DNA from 3 places in the Pseudoalteromonas sp. BSi20480 genome. Region 3 is predicted to be linked to each of the others. Evidence: predicted binding sites of a transcription regulator. Region 3 holds the regulator's gene; each other region holds the start of a gene.
What was found. The regulator LexA, encoded in region 3, represses DNA repair genes until DNA is damaged. The targets are predictions, from matches to a motif close to TACTGTATNNNNATACAGTA.

Region 1 (7,654 bases), on a different contig from region 3:
GCTTTGATCTGCCAGTTTTTAAATTTAACTTATAAATCTGAGCATTACCACCCCTTTCCGAGGTAAACACTATATCTTGCCCATTTGGGTACCAAGATGGTTCAGTATCTATGCTACGGTGGTTTGTTAGGCGTGTTTCTTTACGCGTTGCCAGGTTTAGTAAATAAATTTCTGTTGCGCCTGTTTTATCTTTTGAAAGGACTAATAGAAGCTCTTTACCATCAGGTGAAAACTGCGGCGCACCATTAATCCCACGATAGCTGGCTACCACTTCTCGCTTACCTGTATATAAGTCTTGGATATATATTTGGCTTTGACGATTTTCAAACGTTACATAAGCAAGCTTGGTACCATCTGGTGACCACGCGGGTGACATTAACGGCTCTTTAGAGCGCAAAAGTACTTGTTCGTTGAATCCATCGTAATCGGCAACAACGAGTTGATACGGCTTATCGTCTTCGTCACGCACAATCACATAGGCAATTTTAGTTAAAAATGCACCTTTTTCGCCTGTTAGTTTTTCATAAATCACATCACTAATACGGTGTGAATAGCGGCGAAAGCCACTTTCTGAAATAACGCTTTCTCTGGCTTCTAAAATGTGGTCTTGGCTTTTTACTAATTGCCCATTAGACATCATTTGGGTGTTACCACCCGTGATTTGACCACGAATTACATCCACTAATTCATAGCGGACTAAGTATCGGCCATCGGTTTGCTGTTCAACTTGACCAACTAAAACGGCCTCAACCCCTTGATTAACCCATGAGGCATAATCAAGGGGTTGGTCCTCGCTTGGTTGTTGTGGCATTTGCGCAACATCAACCGGCTTAAACTTACCACTTCGTACTAAATCAGCTGCAATCACATCACTTAGTTTTTGTGGGATCGGACCTATTCCGGTGTATTTAAATGGCACAATAGCAATAGGCCTTGCGCCATCAACACCTTCGGTGATTACAATTTCAAGTGCAGCATTTGCAATGCCTTGAAACCCTAGTAGCAATACTACACAGGCTACTCTTAGTTTATTGAACATATCATTCCTTTAAAATTCTGGCTTGATTGTTAAGTTAATATTTTTTAGCTGGTCAAACACGTCTCTGTCTTTAGACACAGGTAATGTGTCGGCCATACGAACCGCTCTGAGCGCGGCCTCACACACTAGCTTATCACCACCTAAAGACTTAACTTGCGTAACTAAACCATTAAAGCCAAGACGGATATTCACTCGACATTGTTGGTTTTTCATTTTTTCATCAATTAACAAGTTTTGTTGGATGCGCGCCATAATCAAAGCACGGTATTTGTCAACTTCACTCGCAACTTGTTGCTGGCGTATTTTACTACGTGCAGCCTGCTCTTTAGCAAGTTGTTCTTGTAATATTTGTTCTTGTAATGCTTGTTGACGCTTACGTTCAGCTTCGGCTGCACGCTCTTTAGCTTCTTGCTCACGCTTAATACGTTCAGCTTCTGCTTTTTTTAGCGCTTCTTCTTCGAGCTTACGTTTATCTGCCGCGGCTTTTGCTGCCTTTTCAGCCTCTTGTTTTTGCTTTTCTGCTTGCTTAGCTTTGGCACGCTCTTTTTGCTCTATCTCACGCGCCTTTTTTGCTTGAGCTTCAGCTTGCGCTTTTTCTTTCTCTTTGGCTTTGCGTTCACGCTCAAGTTTTTTAATGTTTCGAGCCTCAGATTCACGTTGTTTGCGAGCATCTGCAGCCCTGCGTTCTAAATCACGTATCCGCTTATCTTCAGCACGCTTTTTATCTTTTTCTTTTTTTGTAGCTCAGCAATTTTTTGCTCAACCATTTTTTGGTCAACCGTTACCGCAGAAACAGCATTGTCGGGTTCAGGTATAGCTGTGTTTAACGTCACTTCCATTACTTTAGGGGTTGGTGCATGAATGTTAGCTGACGCGTACAACAATCCGCCCAAACCTAAATGCAATACCACCGATTTTACTAATGCACTACTCATCCAGTTAATTCCCCTCAAAGGATTCGGTCATTAATCCCACTGACGGCACACCTGCGTTTTTCAAAAAATCCATTAGCAATAACACTTCTTGATAAGAAACTTTACCAGAACCTTTAATCATTACAGGTACATCTGGATTTTTCATTAACTGCAATTTAATCACAGCGGCTACATCGAGTGCTTCCATTGGTTCCTCTGGGTCGGTACCTACACTGACGTAATATTTACCCTCAGCATCAATGGACGCAATAATTGGTGGTGTATCTTTTGTATCAACTAAATCAGATTCTTCCATTTTTGGTAAATCTACTTTTACACCGTGAGTAATTAGTGGCGCAGTCGCCATGAAAATAATCAGCAGTACCAACATTACATCGATATAAGGTACTACATTAATTTCTGCTACTGGGCGGCGCTTTTTACGATGGTACATTCGCTTGTGCCTCTATTTGTGTAGCTGCTTGACGGTGTAAAATATTAGCAAACTCTTCCATAAAGTTGATGTAGTGAGATTCAAGCTTTTCAACACTGTTTGAAAAACGGTTATAAGCAATTACAGCCGGAATTGCAGCAAATAAGCCCATTGCCGTAGCAATTAGAGCCTCTGCTATGCCCGGAGCAACCATTTGTAATGTGGCTTGTTTTACTTCACCCAATGCAATAAAGGCATTCATAATACCCCACACAGTGCCAAATAAACCGATGTAAGGACTTATAGAACCGACCGTTGCCAAGAACGATAGGCTTTTTTCAATTTTTTCTATTTCACGTGACAACGCTACACGCATTGAACGATGCGTACCTTCCATTACTATACTTGCGCCTTGAAATGTATTTTTTTTATGACGCGCAAATTCTTTAAAGCCTGCTGTAAATAACGCCTCAATACCATGAGATTGAGCACTACGAGATGAAATTTCGTTATAAAGTTTACTTAAATCAATGCCTGACCAAAACTTTTGCTCAAACTTTTTAGCATTCGAAAGCGCATCAGAGATTGCTTTTTTACGTTGAAAAATAATAGCCCACGACATAACCGACATGGCAACTAGCCCTAACATTACTAATTGTACAAGCAAACTGGCTTCTAAAATTAGATCCAAAAAATTAAGCCCTGATCCCACATTAAACTCCTAAATAGTATCAAAATACGTCAATTGTAATGATTTGTGCAATTATGACCGCAACTAAGGTCATTTAGTTGCAACTAGTGTATCGAGTCCATTTCAAACTAACAACGATATTGCTATGAATAGCCAACAAAAAACGTTAAAAATCGGCTATGTTGTTTATTTTTTACGCCTAGCTATATAAATATTTATTCAAATAAAATAAAAACTCAGGTTTAGCTGCGTAATTATATAAATAAACATCATAAAACACGGCATTTATTCAAAATCAATGCATAAACACGCAAAACCACGTTAACGTTACCTGCCAGAATACTAAAACTAATACCGAATAATCATATAAAAATATACTTAAGCAATATTTTTCATGAACTTATAAAATATATGATTATTTAACAAACAAATTACAAACTACAAAAAAACTAAAAGACATTAGTTTTTTTAATCCGAAAAAACAAATTTTCTAGTTTGAACAATTTTTAGATATTCCGTATTATTCTCCCATACCGAGCTAGCGCATTAAATGAAACTGTTTCATTATGTCCTGTTCTTAGTAATATGATTTTAAGTCGTGTTACATTGTTTTACTCTATTTGGATAAAACCTAACAGTGTAAAACATGGTTCCCCCAGATTACTTCCTTTAACTTGTTGTTAGCCCGCATTATTTGCGGGCTTTTTTTTACCTAAAATTTGGCCTAGACCAAAATATACAGATTCATTTAATATTGTTTATTGAGGCAGAAATTTAGCACTAAACCTAGCCAGCCATAGTCAGCACTGACTAAGTTGAATTTTATGAAAGGCACAATAGCCACACACGCCTTAACGCTCTGTGAATTGTTGGTTAACCAGAATTCAGGCTAGTTAATGGTAAGGCAAATGACTTTTCGTAGATAAAATACGTTATAAACGGACGTGCCCTTGCTAACGGTTATTTTTAGCAAGGGTTTAGGAAAGGTGTTTAAAATTAGTCTTTTTTAGGTAACAAGCCAAAATGATGGTACGCATTGTCAGACACAATACGTCCGCGCGGTGTGCGCTGAATAAACCCTTGTTGAATTAAAAACGGTTCAATAACATCTTCTATTGTTTCACGCTCTTCACCAATGGCAGCGGCTAAATTATCGAGCCCTACGGGACCACCCATAAACTTTTCAATGATGGCTAGTAAGTATTTACGATCCATATAATCAAAACCGCTTTTATCTACATCAATCATGTCGAGTGCTTGCTGGGCAACGTTTGCATTTACAGTGCCGTCAGATTTAACCTGAGTATAATCTCGCACACGGCGCAATAAACGATTAGCAATACGCGGCGTACCCCGTGACCGTTTAGCTATTTCACTAGCCCCATCGTCGCACATTTCTAGCTCCAGATAATGAGCTGACCGGCCCACTATATGCGATAAATCCTCTACTGAATAAAACTCCAAACGCTGCACTATGCCAAAACGGTCACGTAGTGGCGATGTGAGTGAGCCTGCACGCGTTGTAGCGCCTATTAACGTAAATGGCGGCAAATCCAGTTTGATAGAACGTGCAGCAGGGCCTTCACCTATCATTATGTCAAGCTGATAGTCTTCCATTGCAGGGTAAAGTATTTCTTCAACCTGTGGACTTAACCTGTGGATCTCGTCTATAAACAGTACATCACCTTCTTCAAGGTTTGTAAGAAGTGCCGCTAAATCGCCTGCTTTTTCAAGTACAGGTCCTGAGGTGGTTTTAATATTTACGTTTAATTCGTTTGCTACAATATTCGCCAATGTGGTTTTTCCTAAACCTGGCGGACCAAATATTAATAAATGATCAAGCGCTTCATCGCGGCTGCGTGCAGCTTCAATAAATATTTCCATTTGCTGCTTAACATGCGGTTGACCTCGGTAATCAGCCAACAGTTTTGGCCTAATTGCTCGGTCAATCGAGTCTTCATTTGTTTTTTCAGTCGCGTCAATTAAGCGATCCGCTTCAATCATGGGTTACTCACAACATCGATTTTAAAGATTCTTTTATAAGAACCTCAGTAGACATATCCGGTTTACTCACCGATTTTACTGCTTTTTGTGCCTGTGGCAATTTATACCCTAATGCAACAAGTGCAGAAACGGCATCATCCGCTGCATTATTAGCCACTAATGCATCGCTGTGAGGCTCTATCACTGCGCTATCGCTAAATGGTGTAAATAAATCATTACCCCAATCTTTTAGACGGTCTTTCATCTCAAGCACTAAACGTTCAGCTGTTTTTTTACCCACACCCGGTAATTTAACCAGCGATGTAGCATCTTCATTATTCACACAGCTAACAAACTGTTGCGCCGACATTCCCGATAAAATAGCGAGCCCGAGTTTTGGCCCTACCCCATTAGCTTTTAAAAGCTCTCTAAATAATGCGCGCTCTGTTTTATTATTAAAACCAAACAGTAACTGCGCATCTTCACGCACTACAAAATGAGTATAAACAATCGTGTTTTCACCCACTTTTGGTAAGTCGTAAAAACAGGTCATTGGCATTTGTACTTCATAACCCACGCCGCTTACTTCAAGTAAAATTTCGGGGGGTTGTTTTTCAACTAAAATACCATTTAAGCGGCCTATCATTGTTATTTCCTTAAGCGTCCTCTAACGGTTTTGCTTGCGCTACCCGCTAGTTTAATTAAATTTTGTTCTGAATGAGCATGGCAAATTGCTATTGCTAATGCATCTGCTGCATCGGCTTGAGGCGTACCCGGTAATTTTAGAATATTTTTTACCATATGCTGTACTTGGCTTTTGTCTGCACCACCGTTGCCTACTACAGCTTGTTTAATCTGCCTTGCCGAATACTCAAACACTGGTAAATCAGCCATTGCAGCACCCACAATGGCAGCACCACGCGCTTGGCCAAGTTTTAATGCAGAGTCGGGATTATGAGCCATAAATACTTTTTCTATAGCAAACGTTTCAGGCGAAAACTGCTCAACAAGTTGAGTGATGCCCTGATAAATCATTTTAAGTCGCACCGGGAAAGGATGATCGGCTAATTTTATACAGCCACTGCCTAAATAAGTAAATTTAGCACCTTGGTGAGCAACTACACCGTAACCAGTCAAACGCGATCCTGGGTCGATCCCTAAAATAATGGCCAAATCACATTCTCGTTGTTTTTATTGTAAATTAGGCTAATAATGCCAGAGCACTGTATAAAATACCAGTACCAAGCAAAAACAAAAATGCTCGCTTAAATAGCGAGCATTTTAAACGCAATAAAAACTAGTTTTACCCTAAAGCGCGCACTAATCCTTGGGTGTTTTGTTTAAGGGTACGGGCAATCATCAAATAACCCAACCCGGCTACAAATAAACCACCAGCAAGCGGGCCTATAATCCATATGTGTGGATGAAGCTTGCCCGTAAGTTCAAACATTTGTTGCTGCACAATCAAAAGCGCTAAGTCGCTAAAAAATGCAGCAACTAAACCGGCTAATCCACCTAATAATAAAAACTCGTACAAGGTCGCATTTTTAATTAAACGGCTTTTAGCACCTAATGTTCTTAAAATTACAATTTCTTGCATGCGTTCACCTAAGCTCGCTTGCACTTGCGAAATGAGTACTAATGCACCGCACAAAACAACAATGGCAAGTACAAAACCAATGGCGAGTGATACTTGCGATATTGTGGTTTGTATTTGCTTTACAAAGTTGTCTACATCGATTGCAGTAATGGTTGGATAGGTGCGCAACAGTTGGCTAAAGTCGCGCTTTTGCTCAGGTTCTATCCTAACCGACGAAATATACGTTGCCGGAAAATCTTTAAGTACATCTGGGCTGAGTATAATAAAGAAGTTGGGTTTAAGCGTTGCCCAGTTAACTGTACGAACGCTGGTAATTTTAGCATCGAACGACTGCGCGCCAATTAAAAAGGTAAGTGTGTCGCCAATTTCAACGTCAAGGCGCTCTAACATCGACTCTTCAACTGATGCCTCGGCCACTGCGTTTTCACCAAACCATTCACCTTGAATTATCTCGTTTTGAGCCGGTACATCTTTAAGCCACGTTAAGTTTAGCTCACGGCCAATACCCGAACGCGCTTCTTCATCTTTTTTCTCATTGTCTTGAAGAGATACTTCACGTGCAACCAACTCACCATTTACCGCGTTAACACGCCCTCGAATCGTTGGGTAGAAGTCAGACACTAAAATGTCTTTCTCAGCAAGGTAATTATTGATTGGTTCAAGGTCGTTTTGCGTAATATTAACTAAAAATGCATTGGGCGCATCGCTTGGTAATTGCGACTGCCAATCAGCAATCATGTCATTTTTAAGCACAACTAAAAACAGAAGCAGTTTAATGGCGAGCGAAAAACTAATAAGTTGAACTGCATTTACATTGGCACGCTTTTGAATCGACGCAATAGCCAATGACCAACTATTACCTGGTTTCAAACCCAGTTTTCGGCCACCGCCAAATATAAGTTTAGATATTAAAAACAACACGCCAATTAAAGTTAGTGTGGTTATAAATAATATTAGCGTTATTTTTATATTGTTACTAAATAACCACATTAAC
Region 2 (7,654 bases), on a different contig from region 3:
GCAAAGTAAAATAATGCGTATAATTGCTTACATTACTTGGGGTGTATCGAGCATTTGGGGGTATTTAATTGCCCGTGAGCACATAGATATGCAAACAACAACAGATCCGTTTGCGTTTAGCTGCGAGTTTGAGCCTAACTTTCCATCGTTTATGCCGCTGCATGAATGGATACCGAGCTTTTTTGAAGCCACTGGCGATTGCGGTAACATAGATTGGGAGTTTTTATCGCTCAGTATGCCAGCTTGGATGGAAATTATTTTTGGGCTATTTGCTCTAACATTTTTTATTGTATTAGGTAGTCGCTTAATACTAAAAAGAACGGTTTAATAATTATGTTTACCTTTTTTTCTAGTCAACTTAAACAGTTGCAACATTTAAAAATACGCGAGAGGCAGCTTGTTATAGCACGGTCTTTATCAATGCTGTCACCTACCGACCGTGTATTACTGCGTATTATCAAAATATTGCTATTAAGCCCGTTGTTTTTAATATTTACACTTTTTGAAGGTTGGATAATCATTCCCTTTTTAATACTCGGTGGGCTTTTTTATCCGTTATTAACCGCTCCTGTCGATATAAATTTTGCCAGAAAAAACTTAGACGAAGCACTACAACAACATGAAAAGGGCGCTTAGCGCCCTTTTGTTAAAGTTTAACTTTTCCTTCTAACTTACCCATTACTTTCTTGCCAATCCCCTTCACTTTGGCCAAGTCCTCAAGGCTTGTAAATGAACCATTTTCATCTCGGTAATTTACTATTGCTTGTGCTTTCTTTTTACCAATTCCAGGAAGTTTAGCCAACATTTTTGCATCTGCATCATTAATACTTACCGCTTCGATGGGAGCCATAGATTTGCTCACTTCAGGTAATTGCGCGTAAGAGGTAGTAATGGGTAGGATACTTAGCAAACTTGCTATAAGTAAAAGTTTAAATATTTTCATTTATTCGTCCTTATTGTCCATTTTAGAACATCTTTACTTTAATTATTAGGGAAGACCATAAATGACAAACGCGAGGCTAGCCACTTTGGAAGTACCTAAATGCATTATCACTTTTATCCGAAATCCTTAAAATGCAGCTGGTACAACCAAGTGATATATTAAATAAAGTTAAGTTACCGTTTTTTGTCAAATTTAAGACACTTAAAAATTACAACTCTGCGCTTGCATATTTACTTGCAAACCTTTACTGTATATAAAAACAGTAATCTTATGGTTTTTTATAAACCACAGTGCCAAGCAAGTTTGCAGGAGAAATCATGGCTGTTGTTGTTAAATATGTTGTAGAACGAAACGGAGTCGAGCGTATGACGTTTACTACTAAGAAAGAAGCTGATGCCTATGACAAAATGCTAGACATAGCAGAATCACTTGAGCTGATGCTAGAAAAAGTAGACGTGCCATTGAGTGAGCAACAAATAGAATCGCTTGCGTTAGAAATAGCAAAAAGTAAAGACGACTTTATGTCGGTACTTAAAGGTGCCAAAGAGCCTACTACTAAAGCGGCAAGTAAAAATAAAAAATCAGATAACGTTGCATCTATTGACGATAACAACGCTAAACAAGCAAGCTAAACATTTTGCAAATAAAAAGGGAGCAACTTAGTTGCTCCCTTTTTTATAGCTTTTATAAAAACGAATATTAATTAAAGCTCTTTTTCAACTTCATCAAATAACGTTGTTATATCTGAGTTAGGCTCATTGGTTGCTAAACTTACAACTACAATAGCAATACTTGCAAGTATAAAGCCTGGGACAATTTCGTACATTACGCTACTTAAACTTTCACCGTTGATTGTGAATGGGCCGTAAATCCATAGTAAAACAGTAACTGCACCCACAACCATACCTGAAAGCGCACCCGCAAAGTTCATACGTTTCCAGTAAAGGCTAAACAATACAAGCGGGCCAAATGCAGCACCAAAGCCAGCCCATGCATTACTCACTAAGTCTAAAATAGAGCTGTCTCTATCGTATGCGAGGTAAATAGCAAGTATTGCAACAATAGACACACTAATGCGCCCTACTAGTACAAGCTCTGCGTCACTGGCTTCTTTACGTAAAAATGTTTTGTAAAAATCTTCAGTTAGTGAACTTGAGCTTACTAATAGCTGAGATGAAATTGTACTCATTATTGCAGCTAATATTGCTGCAAGTAAAAAGCCAGCAATAAGTGGATGAAACAACAGCTCTGACAGGATCAAGAATATAGTTTCAGGATCATCCACAACTATATTGTTTTCATAAGTGTATGCTGCACCAAAAATACCCGTACCTACCGCACCAATTGCAGCGACAATCATCCAAGACATACCAATACGACGTGCTGTTGGCATATCTTTAACACTGCGCACCGACATAAAGCGAACAATAATATGTGGTTGACCAAAGTAACCCAAGCCCCACGCCATTGCTGAAATAATACCTAGCGCAGACCCTGCGCCTATCCAACTTAGCATGTCTGGATTAACACTGTTTAGGGTTGACTGCAGTGGTTGCTCTAATAAAGAGTAAGCTACAGCGGGTACTAAAATAAGTGCAATAAACATAATACAGCCTTGCACGAAGTCAGTTAAGCTAACCGCTAAAAAGCCGCCAAAGAGTGTATACAAAACAACAACACCCGTTGTGATGTATAGCCCCATTTCGTAGCTTAAGCCAAATGAGCTTTCAAATAGTTTACCACCGGCAACAACACCTGAAGAGGTATACAGTGTGAAGAACACAATAATTACAACAGCCGACACAACACGGAGTAAATTTGATTCATCGTTAAATCGGTTAGAAAAGTAATCAGGGATGGTAATAGAGTCATTCGCTTTTTCAGTGTAAACCCTTAAACGCGGCGCGACTAAAAAGTAGTTTAACCATGCACCGGCAATTAAACCAAATGCAATCCATGTGCTACTTAAGCCAGTAACAAACATGGCGCCAGGTAACCCCATTAAAATCCAGCCACTCATATCTGAAGCACCCGCTGAGAGTGCTGCAACACTTGGCGACAAGTTTCTACCACCCAGCATATAACCAGAAACATCACTTGTTGACTGCTTATAGGCATATAAACCAATACCTAACATAACAACAAAGTATAGTGACAATGAAATGATCATTCCTGTTTCCAAATTCGCCTCCATAAAACAATTAAAAGTAGCAGGCTTTTGATCCGAATATTGACTCTTAAAATTTTATAATAAAGTCACTATTAGGATAAAAGCATTCCTTCGGACTATATCATGCTTGTAACAAAAATCTCTATTTGTTGTATTTTCTTAGTTTAAAAATAATCATGTTGAAAACAATTGCTAAAAAAACTTTTTTACACGCAAAAAAATAGCCAAACGCTTTTATTTAATAATGATATTTTATTATTTAGTAAAATATACAGCATGCTATTTTGTATGTTTTCTAATATATTATTACAATAGCGACTGACTCGACTGACACGGATTTTTTTATGTATTTTTATGCTGCGCGCCAACCTATTTTAAATCGTGATAAAGAGCTTATTGGTTATGAGCTTTTATTTCGTGATGGCGTAGATAATGTATTTCCCAATATAGATGGTGACGAAGCAACTACACGCTTAATTGAAGGCAGTCAGTTTAACTTTGGTTTAGAAGACTTAACCGATAACAAACCCGCTTATATTAACTTTACACTAGAAACCTTACTTAAGGGTTACCCTACCCTGTTAGGTAAAGACACCATTGTTGTAGAAATACTTGAAACAATTCAACCGGGTAAACGTTTACTTGCGATTGTTAAAAACCTCAAAGACAAAGGCTACACCATCGCGCTCGATGATTACATTCACCAGCCGGTGTGGCGCCACTTTTATCCGTTTATCGATATTATTAAAATCGACTTTTTAACGTGTGATTTAGCAACAATAAAAACCATTATAAAAGAGCTAAAGGCGCACCCTCATATAAAGCTTTTAGCTGAAAAAGTAGAAACCTACGAAGCATATAGCTTAGCGTTAGAGCTTGGCTTTGATTATTTTCAAGGGTTTTTCTTTTCAAAACCAGAAATGGTGCAAAGTAAAGCGTTACCACCATCAGAAATGGCACTTGCAGAATTACTTTACCAAACGTCAAGCGTAGAGATGGACCTAAAAAAAATCACCGATGTATTTGAGCGCGACGTAAACCTATCTTACAAACTGCTCCGATACTCAAACTCAGCAGCCTTTGCACGACGAGCTGAAATAAGCACTATAAAACAAGCACTTATTGTTTTAGGTACCCAAGAGATCAAAAAACTTCTCTCTTTGTTATTTGCTGCACAAGTATCGGCTGATAAACCGGTAGAGTTAATTAGGCTATCACTTACACGCGCTCGCTTTTGTGAGCTGTTAGCTATTTCACATGGCCAAATGAAAGACACCGGCATGGCATTTTTAACCGGTATGATGTCGTTAATGGACGCTATTTTAGATGAAAGTATGCAAAGTGTGATGCAAAAGCTTCCTTTGTCTAACGATATTAAGGCAGCTTTGTTAGATAACGAGGGGTTATTAGCGCAATACTTAAACCTTGTTAAACATTACGAAAAGGCTGATTGGTCACAAGCAAACGACATTTCAACAGCACTTAATATTGCCGATAAAGTACCTGATGCGTATCACGAGGCACTTAGTTGGGTGAACGAGCAAATGAGTTTGATGGTTAATACCTAATACTTGCCAAGCATTATTCTATATAAACGCCAGCATTAAGCTGGCGTTTTTATTTTGATTTGGCTTATAAACTTTCTAAAAAGTCTTCATCAAAGTCGGCAGGCTCTTCTTTAATTGGCGGGTTGCCATCGTAAAGTTCGAATAACTGACGCTGAAAATAAATATCTTTTACAAATAAATACGGGTCAAGTGAGTCATTTAAAAGCCCTTCTTGCGCCATTAATGAAGCACGCGCTTCTACCGCTTTTAACGCAAATACTAGCACTGTTTGTGGCGTAGTTAAGGCAATTTCGGGCAGAACAAAGTTGTCTACTACGTCACCGGTTAAGTTTCTTGCTGTAGTAGGCCCCATTGCAGGTAGCATTAAGTATGCACCATCACCAATGCCCCATACACCCATTGTTTGGCCAAAATCTTCATCAACTCGATTTAAACCAAGCGAGCTAGCTACATCAAAAATACCAAAAATGCCCACGGTAGAATTCACTAAAAAGCGCGCAAGGCTAACACTTGCATTTCCCGGTTTACCCTGTAGCCCCGCATTTACCATATCAACCGGTGCCGTTAGGTTATCAGTAAAGTGAACAATGCTTTGACGCACAGGCACAGGAGTCACAGCAACATAACCAACCGCTGCTGGGCGAAGTATGTAAGCGTCTAAAACATCCATATTAAAGTCATACAACGGACGGTTAATACTTTGCAGTGGATCTCTTTCATCAACTTTGCTTTCTGGTACTTGCGCGCAACCGGCCAGTATCAAAAAGCTTAAAAAAGCTAAACTTTGTCTTAACATTTTTCGTCCTTAAGGTATTAATGTATCTATTTTAAGTTGGTATTCACTTACACTTTCACGCTTTAATGAGCCAGAATGCCCTTCTAATTCACCTGAACTTGGCATAACAGAGTCATCAAGCGAAATACGCGCCGATATAATAATATCTTCTGCGCTAGATAAGTTCATACCTTCAACCATTGCAGTGCTGTCGTTTAACTCAACTGTAACAGGGAATGAATATGAAGTGAGTTTTACAGCAGCAATCGGCATTGGCGAACCATTTGCCGCTTTTGCAAATACAAATAAAGTCCCCTTTTCAGGCAGTTTATTTAAAAGCTCACTGGCAACATTAACGGTAACAGCAATGCTGTTGGCTTTAGTTACTGGCATTACCGAGCCTTCGCTTTGCATTTGCAGTTCAATATCTGCAATACGCTGAGATATTAAACCATAGCGAGAATCATTTTTTTCCATGCTGGCTAGCAATACTTCAAAGGCGGCTTTAGCTTGAGGCCAGTCTTTTCGCTCGTAAGCAATGAGCGCTAATAACGAAATAGCATCTAAGTTAGTCGGTTCTGCGTTTAATACTTTAGACAACATACCCGCTGCACGCGTCATATTCGCTTCGCTGCCTTCAAGTAGCAAAATTTGGCTGTAACTTATTAACACCTGTTTATTATCAGGGTTCATGCGCAGTGCTTTATCAAATGATTGCTGAGCCATATCAAATTCATTCAGTGACATGGCAACACGACCAAGTAACATCCATGCCATTTCATCATCGCCTGAACGGCTTAACTTGGTGCGTAACGCCAGTGCAAATGCTTGTAGCTCGTTTTGAGTAAGCTGCTCGCCTTTTTGCATCACAGCGCGCTCGCCGTATTCTGTCAGGTTATCCATGGCATCGTGCCATGCTGAAATTTGCTGTTGACTACCCGTTAAACTATAAAAAATACCGCTTAGTGCAATAACAAATGCGCCCCCTGTCAGGGCAAAAATACGGTTGTTACCTTTGCTAATTAATGACTTTTCTGGAGAAAGCTCATTAAGCAAACGGCGTTTTAGTTCAACTATCGATTCAGAATAGTTAGCATCATCTATACGTTGATTATCTAAATCGGTTTTTAAATCAACCAAACGTTGTTCGTAAATACTTATAAGCTCGGCATTTGCGTTGTGAGTAATTGTTTTAACACGCTCTTTTTGTAAAAAAGGCAGCATAACAAACGCCAGTGCAATCAGTGTGAGTAAAGCAAAACACGCCCACATTAAAATCATTTAACTTTGCTCCTGACGTTTATTTTGTTCAATTAGCTTATTTAAAAGTACTTCATCTTGGTTGCTCCAAGTCTGCTTTACAGACGCTTTACGCTGACGAATTACAATAAAACCAAACCCAACAATAACAATTAATACCGGCAATACCCAAAGTACTAGTGTTGCAGGTGTAACAGGTGGGTCGTAATGAACAAAGTAACCATAGCGGTCAATCATGTAGTCAATTACTTCATCTTTGGTGTTGCCTTCTTTAACTAGCTCTACCACTCTCTCTCGAAGGTCTTTGGCAACGATAGCATCAGAATCAGCAATGTTTTGATTTTGACATTTAGGGCAACGAAGTTCTTTTGTAAGCTCTTCAAAACGAACCGCTTGCTCGTCGGTATCAAATACGTAGCGATCAGTTTGCGCTAATGCACTCGTAGTTAGTAAAAGGCTGAGTGAAAACAATAGCCACTTCATTATTTTAGCTCCTGCATCATAGGTGCAAATTTAGAACGCCATACTCGTGGATTTATATCACCGGTATGGTGTAGCAAAATAGTGCCGTTTTTATCGATTAAAAATGTTTCTGGCGCACCCGATACGCCCAAATCTAACGACAGCGTGCGGTGTAAATCCAAAATATTAAACTGATAAGGGTTACCCGCACGCTCAAGCATATCTTGTACTTCAGTACGTAGTGCTTGCATGTCAAACGGGCCATCAAAGTCGGCGTCGTAACCTTGCACATAATACAAGCCAATAATTTTAACGCCTTGCTCTCGCAGCTTTGTTAAATAACCCAGCTCTGCTAAACAGGTTGGGCACCACGTGCCCCACACATTCAATAAATAAACCTCGCCTTTTAACGCTTCGTTGGTCCATTGTTTGTTGTCTTGCATTAAATCAGGAAGGGTAAAAGCCGGCATTTCATG
Region 3 (7,654 bases):
TTACAACTTACGTTTTTAAGCTCAATAGTGAGATCTTTTTTAGGGTAATACAGCACGCATTGCTCGCCAATAATTTGCAAAACAAACTTTTCTGACTTGATATTATGCGCGCCCATAATGGGCATGCCATTGGGATCTTTACTATTTCCATGGCTTAGTAATAACTCACTGCGTTTGGTAAAAACGGTGTCGGCCAGTGTAACTAGCGTACCGCCTTTAGCTTTTATAATTGCCTGTTGCAGCACAGTTATAACGCCTGGGTTAACCTCTGTTAATAGCGCAGGCTTTGCAACGGCATTACTCATACTATTACACCCTCCTATACTTATTAATACAGTGAGTACCGTCAGTAACTTTACCATTATTGCTCCTCAGACAACGTAGGCCATGTTAGATCCATGTTACCGCGGGGAAGATCGTTTGGTGCGTTTAAAGGCTGCAGTTTTTCGCTCGTAGCAGCAAAGCTTGGTACATCTACTTTACTATTAGCGACTGTTGTTGTAATCGGGCATGCGCCGTTATTATCTATATGAAAAAGTGCTGTAGATAGTAACCTTTCGTTGCTATCACCAAGTTGATTATCAAAGTCATCACTAACAACACACCCTTGTACATCGGCATTAAATTGTGGTGTTGGTGTTGGGGTAAAGCCTGCGGCATATTCGCCAAAGCCTTTACTGTTAACGCCACTAAATTGAATGGTGTAGTAGGTTGTTCCACAGTTGTGTGTAGGCGTGAATCCGTATGGTTTACCACAGGTTGTATCGCCAATAAGTACCACCTCTGCATCTATTCCTTTTAAGCCATTAATAAATGCTTCAGAGGCTGAACAGGTACCTGATGTACTTAGTACATATACCTTAGATAAGTTTAAATCAGGTAATTTATCGCCAGTACTAAAAAACGTTGAGTAATCTATTTCTTCGTCAATAAATGGAAATGGAGAATCGACAGGCTGTTTATCATTTTGTTGTGTTTGATAGTAAAAGCGGTTTTGTACATTGGCACTTCCTGCCACCATATACGCTAGCTGCGCAGACAGCGCTAATAAACCACCGCCGTTGTATCTAAAATCAATAACGAGTTCGTCTACGTTATCGGTTCTAAATTTATTTACTGCATCAATTAAGCCCTCTTGGGCAATACCTATATGACTATTAAACTGCATATAACCAACGCGCGTGTTATTGCTTGTTACAATCGTTTTTACATTTTGAACAGGCGTTTGCTCAATGTTACCCGCTGTGACGTTAAATGTTTTTTCCGTGCCGTCGTTACTGCGAACAACAATTGTATGTGAATCACCGTTGGTTGGGCTAAATAAGCCTTCGTTTAAAGTATCAATCCCTGCTTGGGTATTGGTATTAATGCTTACGCCATCCACTTCAAGTACGGTATCGCCTCGTTGAAAGCCAATTTGGCTAGCTGGTGAGTCATCTTCAAGGTAAGCAACACGTAAAATTCTATCGGCTGAATCACCAATAAATGCCCAGTTAATACCATAACCAGAGGTAACGCCCGATTGTGCTTCTTGAAAGTAATCTTCAGAGGGTTCTGAAAAATGAAAGTTATCTTTTTTAGCGCCTGAATCGGTTAGCTCTTCGGTTTTTAGTTGAGCAAAATAGTCAGCGACGGTATCGAACGATTCAGGGTCGTTATCGGCTATTTCGTCATACCACAGGTATGTTTCGTCGCTCCATGAGCGAAGCCATAGTTTTTCGTATAAGGCTGAACCAGCTTGGTCAGGGTAAGGCTCATTATTATTAAACGGGTCGTTACCTGTACGTGGGTTTTCGCAAAAGTTTTTGAGTTCGTCTGAAGGTTCAAATACACCGGCAGTCCATGTCGGTGTGCTACTTGTAGGTGGCGTGACAGGCGCTGGTGTAGTGTTGCTACCTCCGCCTCCACCACAACCTGTTAAAGCAAAAACTGAGAGCGCGCTAATAATTGCAAGCGATAGAGTGTTGTTTTTAAACATATTCGGTACTTCCTGTAAATAAGTTGTTTAAAATACTACAACACCTGATTATTTATTCAACGTTTTGCTTTTTCTTTATGTAAATAATTGTGTCATTTTTTATTGGTAAAGCAGTATTTTAAGTTCGCTTATTAGCGGGAATATCATTACATTTTTTGTATAGTGCTTTTTAGTGCTAGGTCTTGCTTTTGCCACGCATTAAAAAGTTTTTGTTGTTGTTTTGAAATTTTTAAACCATAGGTTTTTTGCATGTAAGCATAGGCGTCGGCAATTTTTTTACGGGCATAAAATGGTGGCTCTACAACACGTTGCTTAAAGTTTACTTTTACATCGCATTGGCCGTATTGAGTCGCGGCTCCACCTAGCATGCCAAAACGATAATTAGAGCGGTCAGCATTTATTTCGCCAATTGCGGGGGCTAAGTTATTTATATCAGCTTCCATTTTTCGAAATTTTTCGCTGACTTTACGGCAGTTTTTCCGCCCACCATTTTGCCAACATTGTAGTTGATGCCCAAACTCCCATGCCGATACAATATGCTCCCATTCAATACGTAAGGCGCGCTGGTTTACTTTGCCTGAGCGGGTAAATGTATTACGAGGTACATAGCCACAATCCATTGGATCTGGCACTAGTTTTTTACCTTGTTTTTTAATAGCACAACCGCAATACAGGCTTTTTGCATTGTGCGGTAGCGTTTTTATTAAGTGCTTTTTAGCAGTAGAGAAGCGAGTAAAGTCTTTACTTGATACCGAAAAACAGACACAGCAAGCCAGTAAGGCCAAAATCAATCGGATCATATCCATCACATACGTGAACTACAGGAGTACCTAGTTTACTGGCTCAACAGGCAAACATAAACTTATTTAAATCTGCGTTTAATCCTTATGTTTTGCAATAGCAGTAAAAAGCCAGTTAAACAAAAAAGCACACTGGTTGCAGCAAAGCTAATTAATAGAGGATTGTTAAAGTTTTCACGTTCATCGTAATCCATAATATGCAGCATCCAAAAAAGTCGAAAAATTCGCCACAGCGTGCTGCGCACAGTAATCACTTTGCCTGTATCTGATGACAAATAGAGTGTGGTGCTCAATGTATCGTTAAATTGTACTTTCCATACATCTTTTTTATAACCGCTTTCTCTTGGTCCTAAACCTAATAAAGTGGTACTTACTGGTTGAGCATCAATAAGTAAATGCGCGTGTGCATTAGCAATTATTTGCTGTTTGTTGGGGGCTTTGAATGGTTGCCCAGTCATGCCATTAAAACTTTGAGGGTTGCCTTCACTGGTTACAGTTATAAGTGGGGTAGATAAAAAATGCGCAAAGGTTATCTTAGTCGGATTAGTGACTTGTGAAACAATATTATCAATTGATGCCACGTAATCGCTGCTTTTAAAGGGGTTAACTAGGGTGCGTGTTGCTAGGTGTTTACCATGTACTTTTTCAAGCGGGATGGCGCTCATAACCAAACCGCCAAGCAACCAAGCTAGTATTTGTATTCCTAATAAATAGCCCAACCATTTATGAAGTTTACGTGCTGGTTTAAAAATTTTTTTCATGTGTGTTTATCTTATTATTTTTACAAGACATTTTACGCGATGGTTGAGCAAGGTGAGTGCGACAAAATGTCGCACTAGTGCATTAAAATAGCGTTTCAGCACAATAGCGCCAATTGTAAGTAGCAATCGCACTCTAAAATAAGAGTATTACCATATAAAACGTCTATTTATAGGGTGTTGATTTGGTATAAAGGTAAAACTGCGTTAAAGTTTGCATGGTAACCATTAGAGGATAAATACGAGACAATGTCGGAAATTCAATTTTTAAATGTAGATCTAGAGCTTGAGTCAAAACAAGATATTAGTGTGCTGGTGGCCGACCTAAAAAAAGTCGCAACGATTTTACATTATGACAAAGACGAATACCGTCAATTAGCACGTATTGAGGTAGCTGGCGATGTAAAATCACCAGACAAAGCAATAAACCATATATGTGAGCTAATTGAGTCATGTTCACGCAATGCATTAAAGCAATGGTTAAGCTGCTCACGTAGAACGTTTGATATAGGGTTTGAGTCAGGCACGTCGCCAAAGTGTTTTAATCAAGCTTTACATGCAGATACACTACTGCGTATATCTGCTATTGGCGCGGGTATGGAAATAACAATTTACCCTCTCGAAAAATAACTTACGCCTTTCGCTCAACAACGGCTGCGGTCATTTTTGATACGCAGCATAGCTCGTTGCGGCTGTTTGTAATTTTTATTTCCCAAACAGAGCTTCGTTTTCCAATATGAAATGCGCGTGCTGTTGCCGTTAATGTACCATTGCGAGAAGCCTTTAAATGGCTTGCACTTATTTCTTGCCCAACACAGTAAAACTTTGTGAAATCAACCACAAAATTAGCAGCATAGCTCGCTACGGTTTCGGCGAGTACAACGTTTGCGCCGCCATGAACCATGCCAATAGGGTTATGGTGTGCAGGGATTGCAGGCATGGTTGCTACTAGATAATCGTCGCCTATCTCTGTTATTTCTATTCCCATGGTTTTCATTAGCGTCCCTTGGCCATTAATGCCTTCGTCCAATTGTTTACACAATGCTAATGTAATGGGTTGATGCCAAATACTCATATAGATTCCTTTAAATTTAATGCAGCAAGTTACTATTTTTATAGGCTATTTTAGAAAGCCCCTAAAATGTACACGTAAGGAAGTAATTTGGCTATTTGAACGGATAATTTAAATTTGCGATTTTTATTTAACTGTATATACTCACAGTTAAATGTACTGTATGGAAAACCAGTTGTATGCGCCCATTAACTAAACGCCAAGCTCAAATACTCGAATTAATTAAAGTGTTTATTAAAGACACTGGTATGCCGCCTACACGTGCCGAAATAGCACAAACGTTAGGGTTTAAAAGTGCAAATGCCGCTGAGGAACATTTAAAAGCCCTTGCCAAAAAAGGGGTGATTAAAATGAAACCTGGCGCAAGCCGTGGAATTCAACTTGTTGAAGAAGAGGAGCCAGAACAATTAGGTTTACCGCTTATTGGCCGAGTTGCGGCAGGTTCCCCTATTTTGGCGCAAGAACATGTTGAAAGCCACTGTAAAATTGACCCATTAATGTTTAAACCAGCTGCCGACTTTTTACTGCGCGTAAACGGTATGAGTATGAAAGATATAGGCATTATGGATGGCGATTTACTTGCTGTGCATAAAACACAAGTGGCTGAAAATGGTCAAGTTGTGGTTGCCCGTGTTGATGACGATGTAACCGTAAAACGCATTGAAAAAGCGGGTCGCCAGGTGTTGCTTCATGCTGAAAATGACGAGTTTGCACCAATTAAGGTCGATCTTGAAACTGAGTCGTTCAACATTGAAGGCTTAGCAGTGGGTGTAATTCGTAACGCGGACTGGGTGTAATTCGTAACGCGGACTGGATGTAGTTCTTTCTTATTTTATAAAAAGCGCACTTTTTTGGTGCGTTTTTTTATTTTTAAAATTTTGTTTGTTTTTTATTCACACTCTTTCATTTCATCCTTAGCCCTTACCACCTCTCGATTTGAGCCATTTTCTTCTACGTTCAACTAAGCCAACTCTCTACTTTTTATATATTTATTGTTTGTTTTTAATACAAAAAACTTGCATGGTGGTTAAATATTAACTAATTGTTAATAAGCTGACGCTGGCAATACTCATCGCTTTTAAGTTTTGAGCACACACAATAAACTTTTGCTAGCGCAGTGAATGCCAATTTTTATAAATAAAACGGCATTAATAAAAAAATAAAAATAACGAATTGGCGTTTAAGCCGTATGCCTCTTCGCTTTGCACTAGCAACAGCATCAAAGGAGTCGTCACATGGGTAAACTTAGTTGTACCTTGTGGCTTATATTGTGTGTTTTTCCGCAGTTAGCCTTGGCAAATAGCCAATTTAATATGCGTAAAGGCGTTACAGATATAAGTGAAAATGTTTACGAATTACACATGACCATATTTTTTATATGTTGTGTGATTGGGATAATAGTGTTTGCCATTATGCTTTGGGCACTCATTCATCATCGCAAATCTAAAGGAGCGGTTCCCGCTCAATTCCACGAAAGCACCAAAGTAGAAATTCTTTGGACCGCCATTCCATTTGTTATTTTAATTGCTATGGCAGTGCCAGCTACAAAAACGTTAATAGCGATGGAAGATGCCAGTAAAGCCGACTTAACAATTAAAGTTACAGGTTCACAGTGGAAATGGCATTATGAATATATGGGAGAAGATGTAGAGTTTTACTCAATGCTTGCAACTCCTCAGGATGAAATAACTAATTTAGCTGATAAAAACCCAAATTATCTACTTGAGGTAGACAAACCCCTCGTACTGCCAATTAATCAAAAAATTCGTTTTTTAATGACCTCAGATGATGTTATCCACTCTTGGTGGGTACCAGACTTTGCCGTTAAAAAAGATGCCAACCCAGGCTTTATTAACGAAACATGGACCAACATAAACGAAGAAGGCATTTACCGAGGTCAGTGTGCCGAGCTGTGCGGTAAAGATCACGGGTTTATGCCCGTTGTGGTAGAGGCCAAATCTGAGGCTGACTTTAAAGTATGGTTGGCCGATGCTAAACAAGCTAAGCAACAAGCAGCTTTAGCTGATGCCGCTTTACTTGATCAAACATTACCTAAAGAAGAGCTAATGGAGCTGGGCGCTCAAGTATACTTGGCAAGTTGTGCAGCATGTCATCAACCTACGGGGTTAGGGCTACCGGGCGTATTTCCGGCTCTTAAAGGCAGCCCAATTGTACTTGGCGATATAAAAGGTCATATAGACATACTTATTCATGGGAGCCCAGGCACGGCAATGCAATCATTTGCCAAGCAGTTATCTATAAAACAATTGGCTGCGGTTATTACTTACAAGCGAAATGCATGGGGTAACGATACCGGTGATGTTATTCAGCCTAGTGAGATTCAAGCAGCACTTGATGCCGACGTGGAGGCTAACTAATGAGTAGCATAGCAGAACAACCAAACGCCAATGAAGCGCATCATGCTCATCATCCAGCTAAAGGCTTTAAGCGCTGGCTTTATACAACAAATCATAAAGATATTGGCAGTTTATATTTAATATTTTCGTTGACCATGTTTTTAATTGGTGGCGCCATGGCTATGGTGATCAGGGCCGAATTATTTCAGCCAGGGTTGCAGTTGGTCGATCCCCACTTTTTTAATCAAATGACTACAGTTCATGGTTTAATAATGGTGTTTGGCGCCGTTATGCCTGCCTTTACGGGATTAGCCAATTGGATGATACCGTTAATGATAGGTGCGCCAGATATGGCATTACCTAGAATGAATAACTGGAGCTTTTGGATCTTACCTTTCGCATTCTTAATTTTGCTTGCTTCTTTATTTATGCCTGGAGGAGGTCCTGCTTTTGGCTGGACCTTCTATGCTCCGCTTTCAACCACATACAGTAACGACAATACTGCCTTGTTTGTATTTGCGGTGCACATAATGGGTATTAGCTCAATTATGGGTGCTATTAATGTGGTTGTGACTATAGTTAATTTGCGTGCACCTGGCATGACGTGGATGAAACTCCCCCTGTTTGTATGGACATGGCTAATAACGGCATTTTTACTCATTGCTGTTATGCCCGTTTTGGCAGGGGCG

Region 1: ruvC (crossover junction endodeoxyribonuclease RuvC) is a predicted target of LexA. The motif match lies at 6,282-6,301, and genes of this name have one in related genera.
Region 2: P20480_RS13975 (YebG family protein) is a predicted target of LexA. The motif match lies at 1,189-1,208, and genes of this name have one in related genera.

What each region holds. Positions count from the first base shown of each region.
Region 1 covers NZ_BADX01000153.1:10,888-18,541, forward strand. Annotated here, with positions in the region: gene tolB (Tol-Pal system beta propeller repeat protein TolB) at 1-1,039, opposite strand, end outside; partial or broken gene tolA (cell envelope integrity protein TolA) at 1,049-1,974, opposite strand; gene tolR (protein TolR) at 1,979-2,407, opposite strand; gene tolQ (protein TolQ) at 2,394-3,098, opposite strand; gene ruvB (Holliday junction branch migration DNA helicase RuvB) at 4,074-5,081, opposite strand; gene ruvA (Holliday junction branch migration protein RuvA) at 5,089-5,706, opposite strand; gene ruvC (crossover junction endodeoxyribonuclease RuvC) at 5,709-6,233, opposite strand; partial or broken gene P20480_RS18660 (ABC transporter permease) at 6,364-7,654, opposite strand, start outside.
Region 2 covers NZ_BADX01000036.1:43,570-51,223, reverse strand. Annotated here, with positions in the region: gene dsbB (disulfide bond formation protein DsbB) at 1-328, shown strand, start outside; gene P20480_RS17715 (DUF6170 family protein) at 334-636, shown strand; gene P20480_RS13970 (ComEA family DNA-binding protein) at 647-943, opposite strand; gene P20480_RS13975 (YebG family protein) at 1,261-1,575, shown strand; gene putP (sodium/proline symporter PutP) at 1,647-3,125, opposite strand; gene P20480_RS13985 (EAL and HDOD domain-containing protein) at 3,458-4,681, shown strand; gene P20480_RS13990 (MlaA family lipoprotein) at 4,746-5,477, opposite strand; gene ccmI (c-type cytochrome biogenesis protein CcmI) at 5,487-6,737, opposite strand; gene P20480_RS14000 (cytochrome c-type biogenesis protein) at 6,738-7,199, opposite strand; gene P20480_RS14005 (DsbE family thiol:disulfide interchange protein) at 7,199-7,654, opposite strand, start outside.
Region 3 covers NZ_BADX01000072.1:6,211-13,864, forward strand. Annotated here, with positions in the region: gene P20480_RS10700 (hypothetical protein) at 1-362, opposite strand, end outside; gene P20480_RS10695 (S41 family peptidase) at 362-1,978, opposite strand; gene P20480_RS10690 (endonuclease) at 2,125-2,778, opposite strand; gene P20480_RS10685 (hypothetical protein) at 2,841-3,539, opposite strand; gene P20480_RS10680 (hypothetical protein) at 3,786-4,166, shown strand; gene P20480_RS10675 (PaaI family thioesterase) at 4,168-4,611, opposite strand; gene lexA (transcriptional repressor LexA) at 4,788-5,405, shown strand; gene coxB (cytochrome c oxidase subunit II) at 5,844-6,986, shown strand; gene ctaD (cytochrome c oxidase subunit I) at 6,986-7,654, shown strand, end outside.